One region of the Trichocoleus sp. AS-A1 genome, then DNA from elsewhere that is predicted to be linked to it. Evidence: predicted binding sites of a transcription regulator. Region 1 holds the regulator's gene; the other holds the start of a gene.
The links. The regulator NtcA, encoded in region 1, controls nitrogen genes in cyanobacteria. The targets are predictions, from matches to a motif close to TTTGTANNNNNNNNTACAAA.

Region 1 (11,735 bases):
TGTGCTGGCCCCATTTCTCGAAGTTCTTCGGTATTCAAGCCCCGAATCACGACTGTTGAGGATTGAGAACCTACATTCCCGCCAGTCCCGGTTAACAAGGGAATAAACGCTGCCAGCGATACCACTTGCCGAAGAATTTCCTCTTCCGCTTTGATAATCGTGCCGGTGACAGTATTAGTTAGTAGCAAGACGAACAACCAGACGACACGCTTGCGAGCCACCGTGAGTAAATCCGTCTGGAAATAATTGTCGCCCCCCGACTGGAGACCGCCCTGTTTGTAAATATCCTCTGTCGTTTCTTGTTCGATGATGTCAATCACGTCATCAACGGTGACAATGCCCACCAAACGCTTTTCCCGGTCTACCACCGGGACAGCGAGAAAGTCATAGCGCCCGATCAGCCGCGCCACTTCTTCCTGGTCATCGCTGGTATAAACGCATACTACATCACGGGTCATAATGTCCCCAATTTTTTGATCGGGATTGGCGATTACCAAATCGCGTAAGGATAAAATACCCGACAAGTGACGAGCAGCATCCGTAATATAAAGGTAATAAATAATCTCAGTAGCATGGGCTAAACTGCGAATTCGCTCCAGCGTTTCCGCCACCGTCATGTTTTCTTTCAAAGAGATATACTCTGGTGTCATCAATCGTCCAGCAGTACCAGCCTCGTAACCCAACAACTGAGCTGTCGCCTGGCGTTCGGTGGGGGTGAGCTGTTCGAGCAGACGACGGACAACGGTAGCGGGCAGTTCGTCAAAAAGTCGTGCCCGGTCATCAGGGGACATTTTATCAACAATGTCCAGAACTTCCTGCCGCCGGAATTCCTCAATCAGCGCCTGCTGCACGCTAGAGTCGAGATATTCATAAACTTCAATCGCCTCGTCCTTGGAGAGCAAGCGAAAGGCGATCGCTTGCATCGCCTCTGGCAACCCTTCAATGGCTTCTGCAATGTCCGCCGGTTGCACCGGGACGAGGATTGCTTTTGCCCCCTGAAGGTCTTCCGCCTCAAGCAGCATTTGCAGCTGCATTCGGACGAGCTGCCGGAGTTCGCTGCGCGAGACTGTCTGGAAAGGAGTATTGGTGTCAGTCAAGGTAGACCCTCTTAATCCAGTGTTAAGTTTGTTGCTGCTTTTAGTCTAAAGGGCATTGGTACGGTTGTTTTCGTGGGATTTAAGAGTAAATGCAGCACCAATGAGAGCCAACCGCCCTACTTAATCAAGTGTTGATATTTTTCCTGCACCAGTCTAGTCTCCAAGGATCGAGATTGAAGGCTCTGGGAATGGTGCGTGCTAAGCAGTCATAGGGTTTTTTCTACCGCCCGCTCCGAGCCAGAAGCGTGCCTAGCTGAACGCTAATGATTCCAAGTATGGCGCTACCTGCCCAGTAAATACCGGCGGCGGCATAACTGCGATCGCGCAGTAGAGTAGATGTTTCTAACCCATAACTGGAGAAAGTTGTGTAAGCTCCTAAAAAGCCGGTCGTTACCATCAATCGCACATCTAGAGGAATATTCGCTACCCGTTCTAAGGCGAGAGTGACAAAAAAACCCATCCCAAAGCAACCTGTAAGGTTGATAAAAAAGGTGCCGTAGGGAAAGCTGGTGCCGAAGCGTTGGGCAAACCAGAGGGTGAGATAGTAGCGACTCAATGCTCCAGCGATCGCTCCTAAACTGATGGCAATGGGATGACGAATCGCGGGGTCTTGGAGCATTTAACTTGAAAATTAGACTCTCGGACTGGGGAATGAAGGGTCTCCAATCCAGCGATTTCTTATAGGAGGTTAGGTTTGTTAACCCGTACCTTTGCTATCGCTTTTTGCCTTAACCCTCTGAAATTATACCGATAGGCTGAAGGAAATATACTACAGAAATGCTATTTCTGATATAGCCCTTTATTTAAGCAGATGCCTTCAACGAGAGCAAGCGGAGTGAATCAGTTTAAAACCGTTGCCTAATTTAGGTCTGTTTAGTGCGCCAATCATTACCGTCAGCTACTGGTTCATTGGTGGTTGGACAGGTGCCTTGGTAGGGATTGCTTTAGTAGCTGTGACGAACTTACGAACTCTACCATATCTACAATCGCGACACGTTAACTCAAGCCGTTGCTGTCACAATTGGTCGTGCGATCGCGTTTCTTGCCCCAATAGTTAGCTACCGCTGATGATTTATTGGCTGTACTAGCATTTCTTCAATTTTCCGGTTTGTGAAATTAGTAGCCGAACCTTACTAAAAGCTAATCTTTTTCACTCAAAACTCTACTCATGAGATGTAGCCATGAATACAGAAGTCCCTAATAATACAGAAACCGCCATAACAGTTAGCCCGGAGACAAAGGCTATCGTTGATGAAAATATGGCAGGCGAATCCGAAGATTTGAAGCGTGAAACGATGGCGCTGATTGACGCCATTAAAAAACGGGCGCAGGTAGAAACAAAATCTGCTACCGAATATACTCGCGATGCCTATCTCAATGCAGTGAAACAAGCACGGGAGAAGATTGAACAGGATAAGTTGTTCGATCCAGAGCGAATTTCATACTCGATTAAACTCATTCAAATGGATGCAGAGAAGAACTGGGAGTCCATCGTGAAGGAAGTGTCAACTTTAGGCGATCGCCTTGCCGAAGCTGCTAAAGCGGCTTGGGATGTCCTGACAGCTCCTCGCACCCCTTCTTGATGTTGAAACAGTAATCACGCGCAACCACGCGCTGATATAAAACAGGGGCACTCAGCTAGCTGGGTGCCTTTCTAATTTTTTAATTCTAAATTCGGATAGCCTAATCTAGTCAGGCATTACCAGCAAGCTTTAGAATTTCACTGACAATAACAGGGTTTACTTCAGATGATTAACAAATATTGATTACTTAAATGTTGGCTGCGATTGGATAGGGTACTTTTATGAAAATTGCAACTCACAACAGATTGCTTGTCGCGGTTGCCAGCCTTCTGTTTGGATTAGCGATCGCTCTAATTTCTGGATGTGAAGCCATCTCAAATTTTCGGACTTCTCAAGTTAATTTTGATGCAACTGAGGGACAAGCCCGTAATTCGCAAATAGTCATCCCGCTTAAATTTAGCTGGGCTGATTCATTTTCAGAAGAGCTAGCAGCAGTCAAAATAGACGGCCAATGGGGCTATCTTGATAATAAAGGCAACTTCGCAATCAAACCTCAATTTGATAATGCCGAATCTTTTTTCCAAGGGTTAGCGGCTACCAAACTAAAGAACAAGTGGGGCTATATCAACAAGAGTGGCAACTTAGTCATTAAACCAAAATATGATTTGGCTAAGAATTTTTCTCAAGGGCTGGCAGCGGTAAAGATAGATGGAAAGTGGGGATATATTGATAAGAAAGGGAACTTGGTAATTAACCCAAAATTTGATTTTGCTGAATCTTTTTCTATAAGCGATCGCACTGCGTTAGCGCTGGCGGCGGTAGAAATCGGTAAAAAGTGGGGCTATATCGGCAAGAAAGGCAACTTCGTCATTCAGCCCCAGTTTGATGTTGCTGAATCTTTTTCTATAAGCGATCGCAGTGAATCAGCCCTAGGACTCGCGCCAGTCAAAAAAGACAACAAATGGGGCTATATCGATAATCGGGGAGACGTTATTGTTCCGTTGGAATTTGAGGAAGCTAAGTTTTTTTCGGAAGGACTAGCAGTGATATCCAGTAATAATAAGTGGGGCTATATTGACAAAATGGGATATCTTGTTATTCCACTCCAATTTGATTGGGCTGGGGACTTTTCTCAAGGACTGGCGGGCATAACGATAGACACTAAGGTAGGCTATATTGACAAGGTAAGCAATGTTGTCATTCCCCCACAATTTGATAATATTTATAACTTTTCAGAAGACCTAGCAGCGGTAAAGAACGGCGACAAATGGGGCTATATCAATAAGAGTGGCAAATTCGTAATTAAACCCCAATTTGATAGCGCTCAATCTTTTTCGCAAGGGCTAGCAAAAGTTAAGATTGGCAATAAATATGGCTATATCCGCAAACCTCTTCCATAAGTTCTCATTTCTGAAGACATAGAAGAATTGAGAGTCAGTGGTCGCGGAAACTTCAGCAGAATGAAGCGAGAGCCTGGTGAGGATTTCCCTGGCTCTCGTTGCCTTTATCGGAGTGTATTTGCAAGGAAACCTATAACACGCCTTTAGAACTGGGGATCGTACCGCCACGACGGGGATCAACTTCGATTGCCATGCGGAGCGATCGCGCAAACGCTTTGAACGTCGCTTCAATAATGTGGTGCGAATTAATTCCATCTAGTTGGCGAATGTGCAGCGTCATCTGGCTGTGATTGATCAACGCCACAAAAAATTCCCGCACCAGCTGGGTGTCATAAGTCCCGACTCGCTGAGTGGGAATCTCTAAGCCATAGCTCAGATGAGGACGTCCGGAAAAATCTAACGCTACCTGAACCAACGCTTCATCGAGAGGGGCGAGGAAATTCCCAAATCGGACAATTCCTTTGCGATCGCCCAGTGCTTGATGCAACGCCATTCCTAGGGTAATTCCCACATCTTCATTGGTATGGTGGTCATCAATTTCCAAGTCTCCCGTCGCGGCTACATCCAAATCAATCAGGCTGTGAGAGGCGATTTGATGCAGCATATGGTCTAAAAACGGAATGCCAGTTTTTGCATTGCAAGTGCCATTCCCGTCTAATTTGACGGTGACGATAACATCCGTTTCGCCCGTCTTGCGGGGAACCCTTGCCATCCGAGGAGACAAAAGCTGTTCAATGCTTGGAGAAGGTGTAAATTGGCGATCGCGTGCCTGCATCGCAGATGCTCACTCAAGAAAATAAAGTTAAGTTTATTATCCTACTTTACTGAGCATCTGGGAGACGCGAAAGCCTTTAAAATGCAAAATTAAAAATTAAAAATTAGCAGAATCTTTGCTTTTTAATTTTTAATTTTTAATGTTTGATTCTTTTTACATCCCCATAATCTCGTATCCCGCATCGACATACAGCACCTGACCTGTAATGCCACTTGCCAAATCGCTACACAAGAAAGCAGCCGCATTTCCCACTTCTTTCTGAGTTACAGTGCGTCGCAGCGGTGCCACTTCCTCAACGTGATGGATCATATCCAGAATGCCACCTACCGCCGACGATGCCAAAGTGCGGATAGGACCTGCCGAAATTGCATTCACGCGAATATTCTGTGGACCTAATTCAGATGCCAGGTAACGGACACTCATTTCCAATCCAGACTTGGCAATTCCCATTACGTTGTAGTTGGGGATCACCTTAACGCCGCCTAGATAAGTCAGCGTGACAATACTGCCGCCTTCTGTCATCAGTGGTTTTGCTGACCCGGCAAGTTGCACCAGCGAATAGGTACTAATTTCTAGAGCTTGGGTGAAGCCAGCGCGGGTAGTGTTGCTAAAATCACCTGATAAATCTTCCTTGTTCGCAAAGGCAAGACAATGGATCAGGATGTCTAGCTTACCCCACTTATCGCGGATGGCGTCAAATGTAGACTGAATTTGGGTCTCATTCTGGACATCGCAGGGTAAAAACAAGCTGGGGTTGAGGGGTTCTACCAACTCTGCCACTTTTTTTTCAAAGCGACCCCGGTCGTCTGGCAGGTAAGTCACTCCTAGATTCGCACCCGCTTGGTGCAGTTGCTGAGCAATCCCCCAGGCGATCGATCGGTTGTTGGCAATGCCGGTGACAAGGGCGTTTTTTCCGGTTAAATCTAGCATAAATGTCGATTTTGAAGGCAATATTAGAGGATATCCGATTTAGGGGAGTATTCAAGATCGCGATCGCCCGGAGCAAGGCTGTCTAGTACGGGTAAGGAGCGTGCCTCCTTACTCACCATGCATCCCACCCGATAGCGCAGATACTGTCAAGATATCAACATTTTCCGTCATAATCTTACTTGCCTTGAGCAGGGAGAGAACTAAAGAAGGTAGCCGGGGAAACTACTTTAAAATTTTGTATCAAATAGCACAAAAACCGCTTGGAAGTCAGTTTATCTGTGTCTAATGTCAGAAAACTCTCATAGTTGTTTTGCTATGGTTAAAGTTCCTCCGACAGAAAGTTGCAGAAGTCTGTAGGGCAGCATTTAGGAAAAAGGAAGTGGCAGTGACGCAAGATAGACCGCTAGCAGCTGTGTTCCGTCAACTGGGAGGTGGGGCGTTTCCACCCGTGGTGGAAACTTTTGAGCGGGGCAAGACGATCTTTTTCCCAGGAGACCCGGCTGAACGGGTATACTTTTTGCTCAAAGGTGCAGTAAAGCTGTCTCGCGTGTATGAAGCTGGGGAAGAAATTACCGTGGCGTTGCTGCGAGAAAACAGCGTTTTTGGAGTACTGTCCTTAATTACAGGGCATCGTTCGGATCGGTTTTATCACGCTGTAGCATTTACGCCAGTGGAGCTGCTTTCGGCACCGATCGATCAGGTAGAGCAATCGCTCAAGGATAATCCGGAGCTATCGATGTTGATGCTGCAAGGGCTTTCTTCGCGCATTTTGCAAACAGAAATGATGATTGAGACATTAGCTCACCGAGATATGGGATCGCGCTTGGTGAGTTTTCTATTGATTCTGTGCCGTGATTTTGGCGTTCCTACCGCCAATGGAATTACGATCGATCTGAAGCTTTCTCATCAAGCGATCGCAGAAGCAATCGGCTCCACCAGGGTAACTGTCACCCGCTTACTGGGAGATTTGCGGGAGGAAAAAATGATTTCTATCCACAAGAAAAAAATTACGGTACACAACCCAGTTACACTGAGTCAGCAGTTTACTTGAAAACAGCTAGAGGCTCTCGTCAGGTTGTAGGTTAGGTTGTTGGTTAAAACGGCATGGTAGCGCGAGCAGGTTATCCAGTTTTAACATTTAGTCGGGAGTTGAGTTAAAAGGTGTCAGGTTTTAAGCGGATAGTTTTCAACCTTGCAACCTTTAACCTTTCCGATTTCACCTTCGATCTTTAATTCCTGTTAACCCTTTCTCTAGCCTGCGATGCGATAGGCTGTAACTGGAATGACTGTAGCAGACAATGACCGACAGTGCGCTCTTCCTGATTTTGTCTATTTTAGTGTTGGGAAGCGTCATCGCAACGGTAGGCGATCGCATTGGCACGCGCGTGGGAAAAGCACGCCTGTCGTTGTTCAATCTGCGTCCCCGCAAAACAGCTGTTTTAGTAACGATTCTAACGGGACTAACGATTTCTGCCTCAACACTGACAATCATCTTTGCGACAAGCGAACAATTGCGGATTGGAGTTTTTAGACTCCAAGAAGTGCAGAAAAAACTCAAGACAGCCAGTAAGGATATTGCCAAAGCGAACGAGCAGAAACGGAAAACCGAAAGCGAACTTGCTAAAACCGCCGCCCAAAAAGAGCAAGTCGAGAAGGAACTCGCTCAAGCTCGCACCCAGCAATCTGTCGCTCAGCAGCGCTTAGATGCGATTAATCGATCTTTGGCAGCTGCGCTGGCTAAACAAGGCCAGACGGAGGCGCAACTAAATCAAACTCAAAGCGAACTGAGTCGGGTCGCCAGCAGCTTTCAGCAAACCCAAAAACAGCTGACCTCTGTCTCTGGGCAAGCGAAGACGCTACGTTCGGAAATCCAACAACTTCAAGCAGAACGCCAAGAATTGCTCCAGCAGCGAAATCAAGTCAGAGCTGAAATTACTGAATTCAAAGCGAAAGTGACTCAGCGCGACCAAAAAATTGCCCAGCAAGACCGAGCAATTAGCCAACGCGATGAGCAAATTCTCAAGCGGGATCAAGCCCTTGTGGAACTTGATGAGAAACTTGCTGCCTTTCGGAAGAGCCTGAGCGATCGCGATGAGCAAATTGCCCAGCGAGACAAAGCCTTATCTCTACTTGATAACAAAATTTCTCAACGAGATGAGGTGATTGCCCAGCGAGAAAATCGCCTTAAAGAACTCGAAAAACAACAAGCTTCCCTAGAGCAGGAAGTGGCAACCTTAGAACAGTATTACCAGTCTTATCAAACTTTGCGTCAGGGTAGTCTGGCTCTGCTGCGCGGTCAGGTTCTGGCGGCTGGCGTTTTTCGTATTGTCGAGCCAGCCGCAGCCCGACAGGTCATTGAGCAGCTATTACGGGAAGCGAATCGGACAGCGATTAAAGCGACCCAACCCGGTCTCAACAAGGTGGCGAACGAACGGGTCGTGCAAATTACAGAGGCACAGGTCGAGCAACTGATCAACCAGATTCAGGATGGTCGAAACTATGTAGTCCGAGTTTTTTCGGCTGGTAACTATGTCCAGGGAGAAAAGCAGGTACAAGTCTTTGCAGACGCCGCACCCAATCAAGTTGTATTCCGCACTGGTGAAGTCGTAGCAACGACATCTGCCGATCCTTCAAACATGACCGACCAACAAATTCGGCAGCGGATTGACCTGCTGCTTGGAGCATCCCAGTTCCGAGCCACTCGCGCGGGGATTTTAGGAGATACAGTTCAGGTTGGGGACAATCGAATTGTTAGCTTGATTCGGTTTATCGAGCAGTTGAAAAAGCACAATAAGCCGATTTCTCTGAAAGCGGTCGTGGCAGAGGACGCCTATATTGCCGGACCCATGAAATTAAATTTGGAGGCAGTTGAAGACGGAGAAGTTGTGGTGAGGATGTAATTTATTAGTCATTAGTGATGAGATGATGACTAATGGCAATTAACCATTCGTAAATTAGCAATTAGCCAATTCAGATGATTTTAGGGTTCGATCCAGGGCGCGATAAGTGTGGTTTAGCCGTAGTGGGGAAAGACAATTCTCTGCATTACCACGAGGTTGTACCGGCAGAAACAGCGATCGCAACGATCCTTGACTTATGTGAAGAGTACCCGATTGATACTCTGGTGATGGGAGATCAAACCACTTCCAAAAGTTGGAAAAAGAAACTTCAGCAATTCCCAACGTCGGTGCCAATTGTCCTGGTAGATGAGCGCTACAGTACATTGGAAGCACGCGATCGCTATTGGCAAATGTACCCTCCCCAAGGTTTAGGACGCCTGATTCCCCAAGGGATGCGGAGTCTACCCCGACCAATCGATGACATTGTTGCCATCCTCCTCATCGAAAGATACATGAAGCAACGAGAGACGAGGAACTAGGAAACTCTGTCATTCTTAACTTTCTTAATTTAAACTGAACTCAAAACTCAAAACTTTTAAAGTTCCGCCCGGATCGTAAACGCATAGTCCCCTCCAGGCTCTAGCTGGTAATCTTTCTGTTCTAAAAATCGACCCAGAGGTTCCTGAATTAAAGCGCGTCCCAAAGAAGGTGTCACCGACAATTGACCCTGTCGGAAACACCACTGGAACTGCCATTCATATTCTGCCGCCGTGACTTCCCCTGCTAGAAAGCCCCGTTGCCAGGAAAGATGGGTAATTCGGACGTGGGCAGTAGTTTGAGGTAAACGCTTAGAACTCACAATCGCTGTGCCGATCAAATACCTTCATTCAGCAACAATACTAAACTTATTGCGATCGCCTTCGAGATAACATCATTCTCACAGCTGATACTGAGCTGGCACGAACCGAGTAAAAATATCCCTCTGGATATGGAAAGTGCCAGACTAGATCGGTATTGACTAGGATGAAAGAAGAGTAACATCTGAGCAAAAAAGGTGCAATTTTGAGTCGTTTATCGTCTGACCGAACCCCAAATGCCAGCCAGTTCCCTTCACAAACCCCGGACGCGACAGATTTGGATCGGGAACTAGATAACGCCATTTTGAGCTTTGATGACATCCAAGCAGAACTGAATTACAAAAAGGCGCAAAATGCTCTGCGAGACTTGGTAGATAACCTGGATCTCACTCCTCAAGAGCGGACGGGACTGGAATCCGAGATTAATGATTTGGCAACGATGCTGGAGAAGTTAGATCGATCGGTCGTCCAGATTGCCGCCTTTGGGATGGTGGGACGGGGTAAATCTTCAGTACTAAACGCCTTATTAGGTCAGAACGTGTTTGAAACGGGACCACTTCATGGCGTCACCCGCACCCATCAAGGTGCCAGATGGCAACTGACTCAGGAGAATGAGGCGGGAAGCGTCAGCGATATCCTACGAGTCACGCTGCCGAGTGCGGGCAATTCCCAAATCGAGCTAATTGACACCCCTGGAATTGACGAAGTAGACGGAGAAACCCGCGAAACCTTAGCCAGACAAGTTGCCAGACAAGCAGACTTGCTGCTGTTTGTCATTTCGGGCGACATGAACAAGGTGGAATACGAGGCGCTCTCACAATTGCGGGAAGTCGGTAAACCGATGTTGCTGGTATTTAACAAAATTGACCAGTATCCGGATGCCGACCGGATGGCGATTTACCGCAAAATCCGGGATGAACGGGTGCGGGAATTGCTCTCACCAGATGAAATTGTGATGGTCGCCGCCTCTCCCCTGGTGGCGCAGGCGGTTCGCCGTCCTGACGGAACGAGGGCAGTGCAGCGGCGACCGGGAACGCCGCAAGTTCTGGATTTGAAGCTGAAAATTCTGGAAATTTTACACCGGGAAGGCAAGGCTCTGGTAGCGCTCAACACCATGCTGTATGCCGATGATGTGAACGAACAGATGATTGCTAGGAAGATGCAGATTCGTGATGAAAGTGCGAATCAGATTATCTGGAAAGGGGTGATGACGAAGGCAGTTGCGATCGCCCTCAACCCGGTCACGGTTGTCGATCTCCTCAGCGGTGCCGTCATCGACGTGGCAATGATTCTCACTTTATCTAAACTCTACGGCATCCCCATGACCCAGCCTGGAGCGGTGGGACTGCTACAAAAAATTGCCATCAGTATGGGCGGAATTAGCGCTAGCGAACTTTTGGCAACTTTGGGACTGAGTTCCCTGAAAAGTCTCTTAGGACTCTCCGCACCCGCAACGGGTGGGGTGTCTTTAGGTCCCTATCTATCAGTTGCCGTGACTCAGGCAGGTGTTTCTGGGGTTTCTTCTTACGGGATTGGACAAGTCACTAAAACTTACTTGGCGAACGGCGCTTCCTGGGGTCCCGATGGCCCAAAAGCCGTGGTAAGTCGCATTCTGACTTCGCTGGATGAAGCCTCAATTTTGAATCGGATTAAGAATGAGTTGAGTGCAAAGTTAGTGAATTAAAACAAGCGATCGCTTGTTTTTAAAAAGAGCGATCGCTTGTTTTTTTATTACTTAAAATTTATCTAACTCGATTTACAAACTAATCGATCAGCGCAACTGATCGATTAGTTTATTTGGCTCGAATATTTTTATAATAAAGGACTTGTTTTGTATATATTAAAGCCATAATATAGTAATTTTATTTGTCTAACTACATAATAGTTTAGTTGGAGTGCAGAGGACATTGTCCTCTGCACGAGTTCCAAAAAGAATCTACTAAAACAGTAAAAATTAGGATAGAAGAATTCCAAATAAGTTGCCAACTTTCTCTTTGTTCGCGCTTTTTGCGTCTAAAGCGTAGCGGTTCGCTTAAAAAGCAATGTCTAGCAATTAAGTAAAGCTGTAGATTCAGTTTCCGAATGAAGCGATCGCGTGTTTTTTTAGAATCCTTAAGATTTCCGGAAAGCTATTGGAAGATTGTGCGATCGCTTTAATACCTTACCCCTACTTGCTGATTATAGACAGCGCAGGCAATTTTTTTAGCTAAGCATACAAAATAAAAAAGCTCGGCAACTTTAGAAGAAACCGATTTTCTAATATAACAATTGACTGGAATTGCAGCCTTTTCACTTGTAGCGTTTGCGCTATGA
Region 2 (11,735 bases), on a different contig from region 1:
TGGACGGCGCGAATCCTTTTAATAACACCGTGTTACATTTAGGCCATAATCACGATGCTAACGGAACACCCAGGGAAGAATCTAGGAGTGACAACATCGTGCTAGGTAGCGTCGCCAAAATTAAAGTCATTGGTGTTGGTGGGGGTGGGGGCAATGCGGTGAACCGCATGATTGCCAGTGATGTCAGCGGCGTAGAGTTTTGGTCAATCAATACTGATGCCCAATCGCTGTCTCACTCCTCAGCTGCTAAACGCTTGCAAATGGGACAGAAGTTAACGCGAGGTTTAGGTGCTGGAGGTAATCCTGCCATTGGTCAAAAGGCAGCGGAAGAATCGCGCGACGAGATCGCTCATGCCTTAGAAAATACCGATCTCGTATTTATTACCGCTGGGATGGGAGGCGGTACGGGTACGGGTGCAGCCCCGATTGTGGCAGAAGTTGCCAAAGAAATGGGAGCCTTAACGGTGGGCGTTGTCACTCGTCCTTTCACCTTTGAGGGACGCCGTCGCACTTCTCAGGCAGATGAAGGCATTGCCGCTTTGCAGGGTCGGGTAGATACGCTCATCGTCATCCCTAACGATAAGCTGCTGGCAGTGATTCCAGAAACCATGCCGGTTCAAGATGCTTTTCGAGTAGCAGATGATATCCTGCGTCAAGGTGTGCAAGGGATATCGGATATTATTACGATTCCCGGACTGGTCAATGTAGACTTTGCAGATGTCCGAGCCGTGATGGCAGATGCGGGATCGGCAATGATGGGGATTGGCGTGGGTTCTGGGAAATCGAGAGCTAGAGAAGCCGCCGTCGCCGCAATTTCCTCACCGTTGCTAGAGTCTTCGATTGAAGGAGCCAGAGGGGTTGTCTTTAACATTACCGGCGGTAGCGACCTGACGCTGCACGAAGTGAATGCCGCAGCCGAAACAATCTATGAAGTGGTCGATCCGAATGCGAATATCATTTTCGGGGCAGTGATCGATGACCGGATGCAAGGTGAGGTAAGAATTACCGTCATTGCGACTGGATTTAGCGGGGAAACTCAGTCTACACCGGCGGCGAGGGAGGCACGCACTTCCAGACAGCCACAGCGACCCATTGCACCGTCACCCGTTCCTCCTTCTACCCCCACGTTTGAGCCTAAACCTCAACAACAAGGTGGAGGATTGGATATTCCGGAATTTCTCCAAAGACGGCGTCCGCAACGCTAGAAGAATTAAAAATTAAAAATGGAACATTTCCTTTTTAATTTTTAATTGATGCGTGGGCAATCCAGCCTTAGTTAGCAGGGTGCGAAATTCTTCTAAACTTCCACGAAGCCGATTGAATTCGGTAGAAGTTCCGAATTCAATGATTACCTGTCCCAAAAGTGGGAAGACTTGACTGATTACAGGAGCGATCGCTACATCCATGCTCTCACGCCGCACGAATTTCCCCTCCTAAACTGGAAATCAGTGCGGCTCATCGTATATTTCCTCTAATTAGGTCTTTAGGCACATAACCCAGTTCTACCCGCTTCTCAAGGGCAGCATTGCAATAATTTGCCGACGATCAGCAAATTGTAAATTGAGCAGCACTCGATTTGCAGCAATTTGTAAAATCTAATCATTCAATTCAATTTAGATTGGGATTGGTTTCATCAAAATTTAGAGTAAAAGTAATTGTTAGTAGTCCTTCATTTGCGGGTATTAACTAATTACCCATTTCGCTTACCCATTCCTCATTCCTATGACCGTTAAAAACCCTTCAAGCGTACCTGTTGCTCTCACAATTGCCGGTTCTGATAGCGGCGGCGGTGCTGGCATTCAGGCCGATTTACGGACATTTGCCTTTCACTGCGTTCACGGCACCAGTGCTATTACTTGCGTGACAGCGCAGAATACGCTGGGAGTCACGCGGGTGGATGCTTTACCGACAGCAGCAATTGTCGCCCAGATTGAGGCTGTGGTGACGGATATTGGCGTCCAAGCAGCGAAAACGGGGATGTTGCTGAATGGGGAGATTATTGCGGCTGTAGCGCAAGCTGTGGAAGCTTTCAAACTGGACAAATTAGTCGTCGATCCCGTTATGGTATCGCGCACGGGTGCCCAACTGATTGACAATGACGCTGTGGCAACGTTGCGGGATGTCTTAATCCCCAAAGCAGCGATTGTGACCCCCAACCGCTACGAAGCTCAATTACTGAGCGGATTGCCGATTCATACCTTGGATGATATGCGCTCTGCTGCCCAACGGATTTATCATTTGGGAGGTGGTGCGGCTGTATTAGTGAAAGGAGGCGGAATGGAGGGGAATCTACGCGGCATCGATATCTGGTTTGATGGGCACCATCTGGAAACGTTAAAGACCGCTACTGTAGAGACAACAAACACTCATGGCACGGGGTGTACGCTCAGTAGCGCGATCGCGGCTAATCTAGCCTTGGGCAAAGATCGGTGGTCTGCGGTTCAAAAAGCCAAAGATTATGTCACCACTGCTCTAAAATACGCTTTAGCCATTGGTCAGGGTCAAGGGCCAGTGGGACACTTTTTTCCCCTCCTACAATCGGAGAATTAAAACAATCGGAGAATACAAAGGTTATAGCAATGACACCGTAAAGATCGATTGGGGCACATTCCTAGTTGATTAAATAGCAAATTTGTTAAAAAATGGCTGTCAGAGTCGCCTCACTTTCCATTATTGTTGCCTTACCAAACTTAAACTAAATCCATGATGTCTAATCCCTCGACCCGCTCGCCAATGCAAAATGCTTATATTTCTGAGCAGACTCCCCAAAGCCCAATGAATACCTACCGTCCCTCAGTGCCAATTTCGGTTTACAAAGAACTCTCAGCAGAGTTACAAACAGCGCAAGCGATGCTGGACTCGCTGAATTCCCAAAATCAGCAGTTAGCCAAAGAAAATCAACAGCTGCGCCAAGAAATCGAAAAAGTTGTTCAGTCAGCTTTGCACGCACAACAGGTAGTAACTTCGTTTCCGTCCGGGGGTCGAGTTGAAGTTCCCCCTCCCCCCATTGAACCGGAAATTCGGACTGGATCAAACGCAACACCTAAGCGGCGTCCTCCGCAGCCTCCTCGTCCTCCTCGTTCGGCTGCGATCGCTCCGCCAGTGGAAGTTCTACCTCCTCCCCCTCCCAAAGCTGAACCAGCACCACTACCTGATTTTTCAGAAAGCTTGGTAATCGAACAAGAAGAAGGTCGGTATCGTCGCCCAACTCAGCCAGAGCGTTCCGCAGATGTGAGTGGCTGGTGGTTAATCATCGTCATCTTTTTGATTGTGGCGACAGCGTTTGGCACTGGCTTTTTGATTGTGCGTCCGCTTTTGAATAATAGTCGTTGAGCTTGCTGGTTGACGGCTGAAAGATTAACTCTGCTAGGAGTCGGAAGAACCGGGTGCATCTGCCTGGAACAACCGCTTTGATACAAATGGGGAAAATATTTCCAAACCCGCGCATCTTCACTGTACTGTCAAGTCAAACGCTGTCTAGTCAAACGCTGTCAAGGTAACGAGTCAGCGATATCCAGAGAAACCCCTTAGTTAGGGTTGGCATAATGGATGCCTCTGGTGGGAGTGAAGAGCAATATGTATCATATAATACAAAAATCTTTGTTTGAGCAGTGATAAAACATAGCCGCCGCTTTACGAGTACCTTTGGTTGTACAAATTGATTGTACAGATCAAATCCAGAACGAACTGAGGAGTTAGAAGCTTGAAAAAAGTTGAAGCGATTATCCGGCCTTTTAAACTCGACGAAGTTAAAATTGCGCTAGTCAATGCGGGAATTGTGGGAATGACCGTTTCTGAAGTCCGAGGATTTGGGCGGCAGAAAGGTCAAACCGAACGTTATCGCGGTTCCGAGTACACGGTTGAGTTTCTGCAAAAACTTAAAGTAGAGATCGTTGTTGAAGACAGCCAGGTTGATATGGTGATTGAGAAAATCATTGCCGCTGCCCGAACGGGTGAAATCGGTGATGGTAAGATTTTTGTCAGCCCGGTAGAGCAGGTCATCAGAATTCGGACGGGGGAAAAGAATCTGGAAGCTGTCTAAGTCAGGACTGAGGACTGAGGGCTGAGGACTGAGGGCTGAGGACTGAGGACTGAGTCATCAAGGTTAGAGGTCAGGAGTCATTAAAAATCAGAAATTAGAATTTTTGGCGATCGCAAAATTCTGATTTCTGGTTACTGGACTTCTAACTTCTGGACTTAACCCTCAGTCTTTAAAGTCTGTAGCTGGGGTAAGAGAATTTTAAAAGCTTGACCGCGATGGCTCCACTGGCGCTTCAACTCAGGAGTCATTTCCGCAAAGGTCATTTGCTCTTTGGGAACGTAAAAAATTGGATCGTAGCCGAATCCTCCCGTACCGCGAGGGGCGTGGAGAATTTCGCCGTGGCAAACTCCTTCGGCTTGCAGGGCGATCGCGCCATCGGGACGAGCGATCGCGATCGCACACACAAATTGGGCTTCCCGATTCAGTTCGTTGCCAAGTTCATTCAACAGGCGTTCAATTCGATCGGGGTCGGTTTTGCCGTAACGAGCGGAATAAATACCAGGTGCGCCCTCTAAGGCGTCTACTTCCAAGCCAGAATCATCTGCGATCGCCCACTCTCCAGTCGCCTCTGCCACCTGGGATGCCTTCAGACAAGCGTTAGCCATGAAGGTGTCACCCGATTCCTCAATCTCCAGTTCCTCTGGCTTCAGGGTCAATTCCCAGCCAAATCCGCTTAAATACTTCTGCATCTCTCGCAGCTTGCCTGGATTTCCCGTAGCGACTACCAACACAGTCATCGCGATCGCTCCCTTGCTGAAATAAATAAATGCCTACACGATTATAGAAACCTGTTTTTGCAGAAGTTAAATTTTTTGGCTGGCGATCGCTATCTGAAACTTGTAAAAAATCACCCATTCAGGTGAACGAAACAGCGGAACTAACTCGCACGATAGCAGCGTCAAGCGTTTTATCTGCTATATGCATTCGATGAGCGTTGGAGTGCCGCTCGTCTCACCTAACACGCTCTCCGCTTGCAAAAACAACTCTATTGAGGTTTCTATGAGACAGATTTTCAAAAATCACTCCAAACCCGTAAACCCCGGTGAAACAGTTCACCAGTCCGAGCGAATTTTTGCCGTTTTAGTTCTAACTGGCGTCCTGTCTTTAGGCGCAGGTCTGACACTGTTACAAACCGCATTTGCTGCCCCAGCCGGACTTTCTGAGTCTATCACCAGACTGGTTAAGGTTAAAGACCAGAAAGTGGGGCAAAATCTTGACCGTAAGCAAGCTAATCGCTTACCGCCTCGAATTGCTAACGCTGTTCGTCAAGATTTGTCGCGTCAAACTGGCATCGCTCCAGGAAAGCTCAAAATTACTCAGTTTAGTCAGGAAACTTGGAACGATGGCTGTTTAGGACTTCCGAAATCGGGTGAATTTTGTACTCAAGCATTAGTTCCCGGTTGGCGTGTTGTCGTGTCTAGCAATAACAAAACTTGGGTCTATCGCACCAATTCTACAGGGCAAGTTTTACGTCAAGAAAAGTCGAATACTCCTGGCAGTAACATCCCCGGAAACTTCCCCAAATCTGTTGCCAATGCTGTGATTTCTGATGCCTCCACGCAGCTGGGTTTGCCGGTAAACCAGATTCGCGTCGTCCAGGCCGAACAGAAGACTTGGCCTGATGCGTGTCTAGGGATTTACGCACCTGATATTTTGTGTGCGCCAGCGACAGTAGAAGGGTGGCAGGTGACGGTAGAAGCAAGCGGAAAACGCTTGGTCTATCGCACGAATGCAGCTGGTTCTGTCGTGAAGGTGGATCAACTCGCGAGTTTGCCGAATTCCGTTCGAGATGCAGTCTTAAGGGAAGCTTCCAGACAGTTCAAAGTGCCCACTACCGAACTCAGCATCGTTCAAGCTCAACAGTACAATTGGGATAGCTGTCTGGGTTTGGGCGGTATTAACGAGAGTTGTCTTACTAATGCAATACCTGGGTGGCAGGTAACTGTACAAAGCAAGCTACAACTGTTGGTTTATCACACCAACAGCGATGGTTCCATTATTAAGTTCAATCAAGCAGCAAGTAAACTAAGCGATGCTGGCATCCTCAAGCCAATGCCAATCCCGACTAGCGAACTACCACCATCCTTAGATAAAAATGTGGTGTTTCGAGCGATCGCCAGTGGCGGTTTTGCTGGCAGAACCTACGAAACTGTTTTACTCAATGACGGAAGCTTGATGCGGGTTCGCATCGGCGATGCTAATGACTCCGAACGTAGCGTTCTCCGCATTCCTGTGCAACAGGTACGACAGTTTCAGCAATTGCTAGAACAGCAGCAATTTGCCCAATTTAAGAACCTGAGTTACCCAGCACCCAGTGGTGCTGCCGATCACATCACCTACACCCTTAGCAGCCGCAAGGGTACAGTTCGCTACACCGAGATTAATCAAGGGAGTTTGCCTGCACCTTTAGAGAAGGTGATCCAAACCTGGAATCAGCTTGGCAGCAGCGCCCAAAGATAAGATCGGGCAGAATCTAGATACTCTCATTCTTAGCCAATAGGGAAAGCAGCCCCAGTCTGGGGCTGCTTTCCCTATTAGCTGATATCTTGCCAGTGAAGCAACTGAATAACACAGGGATTGCTGTTTGGCGATCGCTAAACAATTCCGGCTACCGATCCTTGAGGAAGGTGTTTTGGCGATCGCGACGACTTTTCAAGGGTTTCAAGAGTTTTAGAGAGTCTTGCCAATCGGTATTTTTGCAAAAGCTCCCCTGAGCGCACTTCACACCCAACAATGAAAGTCTCTGTAGTTTTGCCTAGTCCGCGCGATCGCGCCGTTGCGCTAACAGCACGTTAAAGTCAGCTCTAATGAAGTGTGATTTGGGTCTAAACTAAGAGTCGAGCCGCTTTCCGAAAAAGGATTTGACAGAATTTCACACTTGATTATTTATCTTTCATACTTTTTACTTTGTAATTTCTGCTTTTTTGGGCATCCTGAAAATAGACATGAATTTTTTTAGGCTAGCGACTATGTCCACTCCGTTCCTTATTGTAGACTTGCGATTGGCTCAAACCCCTGCCAAGAAGGCTCAACCTAAAGCCCCTGCCAAAAAAACTCAAACCGCCCAACCAGCAGCCGCAGCCGCCAACGCTCAACCTGCGCCCATCTGGATGTACACTTCCGGAGGACTGCTGTTACTTCTCATTGCTGGAGCAGTATTTGTCAAGCTTAAAAAGGATGAGATGGCAAAGAAAGCCAAGATCCAGGATTTTAAAGTCAAAGACCTCCAGAAAAAGTTAAAGTTGGCGCTTGACTCTATTCATAGAATGGAAAGCAATCCTGACTTGGTTAACTCACGCGAATTCAACCTGGATTACCTCAGAATGCGAATGGATGAAGAGGTATTTCACTTTGCCATTGTTAATCAAATCAAAGTCAGAGTAAAAGACTTAATCACTATCGCCCTGCGTCCTACCCAAGCATCACAAGCCTCAGTGGGCATTGCCAGTACAGCGGGACGCCAAGTTGATGAGATTTTTGATGTCATTTATGAGACGGGAGAGGGTACGAAGCGCTCTAAGCGGGTGCTTTTCCGCATTCAAATCAAGTTAATGAAATTACCTACCCAAGCGACTTCTGCTACGATTAGCCAAATTATTGATTGTATTGAAACATTCCTCAGTCCAGCGGAAGACCACGATACTTGGCAACCCACAATTCAGGGTCGCCTTGCAAAACTACAATGGGATCAAAAAGCCAAACCGACACCACTATTGGTGCTAGAACAATTAAGTGAAGGTGGCAATGTCACTATTCGCACGAAGCGCTAGGATGTTGAGGAATAAGTTTTTTTCCATCAGCAACCAGGGTGGATTCTGCTTAGTTATTCTTTAGTGACATCTTGCTCCGGGCAGTTGAAACCGCACAGCGATAGGAAGCACGCAAACGAAACCTGCCGAGAGCAGGTTACAAAACCCTTGTTTTCGGTTAGTCCGCGCTTTTAGATTTGGAATGCAATCGTCCCAGCATTCTATTCTGAGAGCTTGATGCAAGATATGAGCTTAGTTACAATCATCTCTAAACAAAAGGCTTTCTTGAAGTGTAGATGGCAAATGAAAAGATTGCCTTTTGTAGAATGAGCCATTCGCCAAAAACCATCTAGTGTATCAAGAGAAATCAACCCACTTTAATCGGATTTTCCACTCAGAAATCTGACTTAAGCAGGCGTTTTTTCGGAAATAATTGTATCGCGGACTAGACGCCCATCTTCCATGTGAATAATTCGGTCAGCAACATCTAAAATACGATTGTCGTGAGTTACCATCAAAATCGTACATCCTTGTTCCTTTGCCAATCGCTGCATCAGCTCGACAACATCGCGACCGGACTTACTATCTAAAGCAGCAGTAGGTTCGTCAGCTAATACTAATTTAGGATGACTCACTAAAGCACGCGCGATCGCTACCCGTTGTTTTTGTCCCCCAGAAAGATTCTCCGGGTAGTAATTTATGCGATCGCCTAACCCCACCGCTTCCAACATCGCGGCTGACCTGGTTGCAGCTTCCTGTGACGGAATATCCCGATGCAGTTCCACCGACATTTGTACATTCTGTCGCGCTGTTAGGCACTTCAGCAAATTGTGAGCTTGAAAAATATAGCCTATGTGCCGCCGCACCTGTACCATTTGGCTTTTAGAAGCTCCAATTAGTTCCTGTCCTAATACTTTCAGGCTACCTTCTTGAGGAGACCTTAAACTGCCCATTAAAGTCAATAATGTGGTTTTTCCTGACCCTGATGGCCCGGTCATGATTGTAATTTCTCCCGGTTGCATTTCCAGATTTATATCAAATAAAATTTGTTTTCTGAGCGAACCTTTGCCAAAGTAATAATTGAGATTTTTAATTGCAACAATCGGTTCTTGCAGCATAATCTTTCTATTTCATTAAAATTAGCAACTAGCTATGTTAAAAAATACCATTTAAAAAATATCAGCGGGGTCGGCAGCTCGGAGCTTACGGACTGCGATCGCACCTGAAATCAAGCACATAAAAATAGTTAAAAGCAACACTACGGTTGCTCGAACAACAGTCATTGCAATCGGTAAATTTGTACCGCCTTTTATAAAAATATAAAGCCCTGACGCTAACGAAAAGCCAGGAATATAACCTAAAACTGATAAAATTAAAGCTTCCTGAAAAACAACAATTAGTAAGTATAAATCCGTATAGCCTATCGCTTTTAACGTAGCATATTCAGCTAGATGATCGGCAACATCAGTGTATAGGATTTGGTAGACAATAACTGTACCAACAACAAATCCCATTAAGGTTCCTAAACCAAAAATGAATCCAATTGATGTACTGGTTTGCCAATATGTCTTTTCAAACTCAATAAATTCTTCATGGGACAAAATTTGTACATCTGTACAATCTTTATCCATATTTTTTAAGTCTTGGCATTTCGCATCATTCTTCTTTAAATTAAAGGACTCCTTCATATTTTGAATAACTTGACTTACATCCGCACCGGCTTCTAAATTAACCACTCCAATATCAATCAATCCTCTCTGTCGTCTAGGGAACATCCGAAAAAAGTTCAAATCGCTCGTTATCAGATTACCATCGGCTCCAAATGATGCGCCTAGCGTGAATAAGCCTTGTACTTTGACCCGACGGCTTTCTACTTCTGTTTCAACAGTTTTTCCCTGCTTAAACCAATCACCAACTGCCCCAAATTCTGGACGAGACGCTTCATCAAATAAAACAACATCTGGAAGTTTAATTTTATCTCGGTTATTTTTAACTTCGGGTAAATTTAGAATTTCTGCTGCGGGATTAAATCCAATTACCATCAATTGGCGAGTGCGGCGATTTTCTGGATTTTTCCACAAGCCAAAACCAAGATATACTGGACTGACCGATTCTACTCCGTCAAAGCTGAGAGCTTGATACAGTCGCCGCTGTGGGAAACTTTTCATGGCAATCAAAGCCGTGGACTGGGAACTGACCAAAAAAACGTCCCCCTGCATATTTTCATGCAAGCTTACGGAGCTTTGAAAAAGGGCATCGCGAAACCCTAACTGCACAAACATCAAAATGTCAGCAAAACCAATACCGGCAAGTGCCACCAGCAGCCGCATTTTTTCACGGGTAAGCTGTAACCAGGCTAGAGGAATTTTTGGCATGATTCTACAAAACTTGTTGGCAAGGGGCTAATGGCTAATTGTTCAAAAGCCATTAGTACAGATAGCTAAATACGAATTTTGACGGTGACTTTAGAGTTAGTTAGACCGGCAACGCGGCGGCTGGACTCTGCATTTAGGCGAATTTTTACTTCCACCACTCTGGCATCTACATCTGCGGCTGGATCGGTATTTAAAATATCTTTTTTCCCAATTTGCAAGCCAATTTGATTGACCGTTCCTTTGAGTTCATCAGCAAAAGCATTGCCCTCGCTGTTAATCGTCGCTTGCTGCCCTAGCCGCACTTTTCCGATATCACTTTCATAGATTTCTGCGACAGCAACCATCAAATCGGTTTGACCAATTTCGACGATTCCATTATTACCAATGGTTTCTCCAGGACGGGTATGAACTTTCAAAACTTGACCGGCAACGGGTACGCGGACATAAGCTGATTCCAAGTCGGCTTGCGCTTGTTTGACGGATGCGATCGCGTTCTCAATTTCGGCTTGCGCTGCTTGGACATCGACGGGACGAATTTCCGCAATTTTTTCTAACGTTGCTTTCGCTTCGTTGATTTGCTGTTCTAGAGTGGCGATTGTCTCTTTAGCAGTGGCTTTGGCTTCGTTAATTTGCTGTTCCAGGGTGGCTACTTTCTGGTTAGCAGTGGCTTGAGTTTCGTTGAGTTGCCGAAGTGCCGTTTCTACTTCTAAGCGCTTGGTGTCAAAGAGAGAAGCTCCAACTGCACCTTGTTGATATAGCTGCTCATAGCGATCAAACTCCTTTTTCGCATTATCCATCTGGGCACTCAGACGGGCAATCTTGGCAACAGACGCATTTTTTTCCCCTTGCAGTTCGGCTTCTAAGCGAGCTACCGTCGCCTGTTGAGTGGCAATTCTCCCGCGTAACTCCTCTTGGGTGCGAGCGATCGCTGCCTTCTGAGCGGTAATTTCCCCGGTTTGCGCTCCAGCCTTAACTTTATTGAGATCGGCTTGGGCGACTTTGACTTGTTGTTTTGCCTTGTCCAAAGCTGCTTGTAAGCGATCGCGATTGTCGAGAATTGCCACCACTTGACCTTTTGTGACCTTATCTCCCTCACCGACCAAAAGTTGATCCACGCGAGCAGCGCCCTGAACCGACATAGGAGCAGAGAGTTTGATCACTTCCCCTTGCGGTTCCAGACGCCCCAAGGCAGTCACAGCAAGCTTAGGAGGCGTACTCGGCTCTACTGCTGGCACCGGCTGCTGAGCAGCCTCTCGCAAGGCATAGAGGTTGTAAACGGTAACACCGCTGGTTGCTAAAGCACCAGCCACGACAACCGCGATCGCCCACCGCCCTACAGGTTTTACGAATGGTTGATTCTTGGAGCCAGATTCCTGTGCCATAGCCTCTAAGGAAATTATTTTTATTAATTAATCTTAAGAGGTAGGCATCAATCTGGCGAGGGAATCTTACTAGCAGATTAAGCACTCGGTAAGTCAAACAGAACTGTCGTCATATAATGTTCTGCCCACTCCTCGCCAAAAGCTTTTTCTAGCACTCGACGGGTTTTGTCGTTTTGCTGCTGTTGGG

Region 2: a site for NtcA is predicted at 3,576-3,595, ahead of NC994_RS03915 (P-II family nitrogen regulator). Genes of this name have one in related genera too.

What each region holds. Positions count from the first base shown of each region.
Region 1 covers NZ_JAMPKG010000029.1:66,979-78,713, reverse strand. The annotation lists gene mgtE (magnesium transporter) at 1-1,097, opposite strand, end outside; gene crcB (fluoride efflux transporter CrcB) at 1,318-1,716, opposite strand; gene NC994_RS20465 (hypothetical protein) at 2,279-2,680, shown strand; gene NC994_RS20460 (WG repeat-containing protein) at 2,902-4,020, shown strand; gene hisB (imidazoleglycerol-phosphate dehydratase HisB) at 4,151-4,795, opposite strand; gene fabI (enoyl-ACP reductase FabI) at 4,949-5,725, opposite strand; gene ntcA (global nitrogen regulator NtcA) at 6,105-6,776, shown strand; gene NC994_RS20440 (DUF3084 domain-containing protein) at 7,024-8,625, shown strand; gene NC994_RS20435 (pre-16S rRNA-processing nuclease YqgF) at 8,700-9,104, shown strand; gene NC994_RS20430 (DUF3146 family protein) at 9,161-9,424, opposite strand; gene NC994_RS20425 (GTP-binding protein) at 9,700-11,106, shown strand; gene NC994_RS20420 (A/G-specific adenine glycosylase) at 11,730-11,735, opposite strand, start outside.
Region 2 covers NZ_JAMPKG010000003.1:115,842-127,576, reverse strand. The annotation lists gene ftsZ (cell division protein FtsZ) at 1-1,205, shown strand, start outside; gene NC994_RS03930 (hypothetical protein) at 1,218-1,421, opposite strand; gene thiD (bifunctional hydroxymethylpyrimidine kinase/phosphomethylpyrimidine kinase) at 1,723-2,550, shown strand; gene NC994_RS03920 (hypothetical protein) at 2,704-3,333, shown strand; gene NC994_RS03915 (P-II family nitrogen regulator) at 3,704-4,042, shown strand; gene rdgB (RdgB/HAM1 family non-canonical purine NTP pyrophosphatase) at 4,198-4,779, opposite strand; gene NC994_RS03905 (hypothetical protein) at 5,042-6,502, shown strand; gene NC994_RS03900 (hypothetical protein) at 7,012-7,812, shown strand; gene NC994_RS03895 (DevA family ABC transporter ATP-binding protein) at 8,199-8,909, opposite strand; gene devC (ABC transporter permease DevC) at 8,961-10,166, opposite strand; gene NC994_RS03885 (ABC exporter membrane fusion protein) at 10,232-11,548, opposite strand; gene NC994_RS03880 (phycocyanobilin:ferredoxin oxidoreductase) at 11,626-11,735, opposite strand, start outside.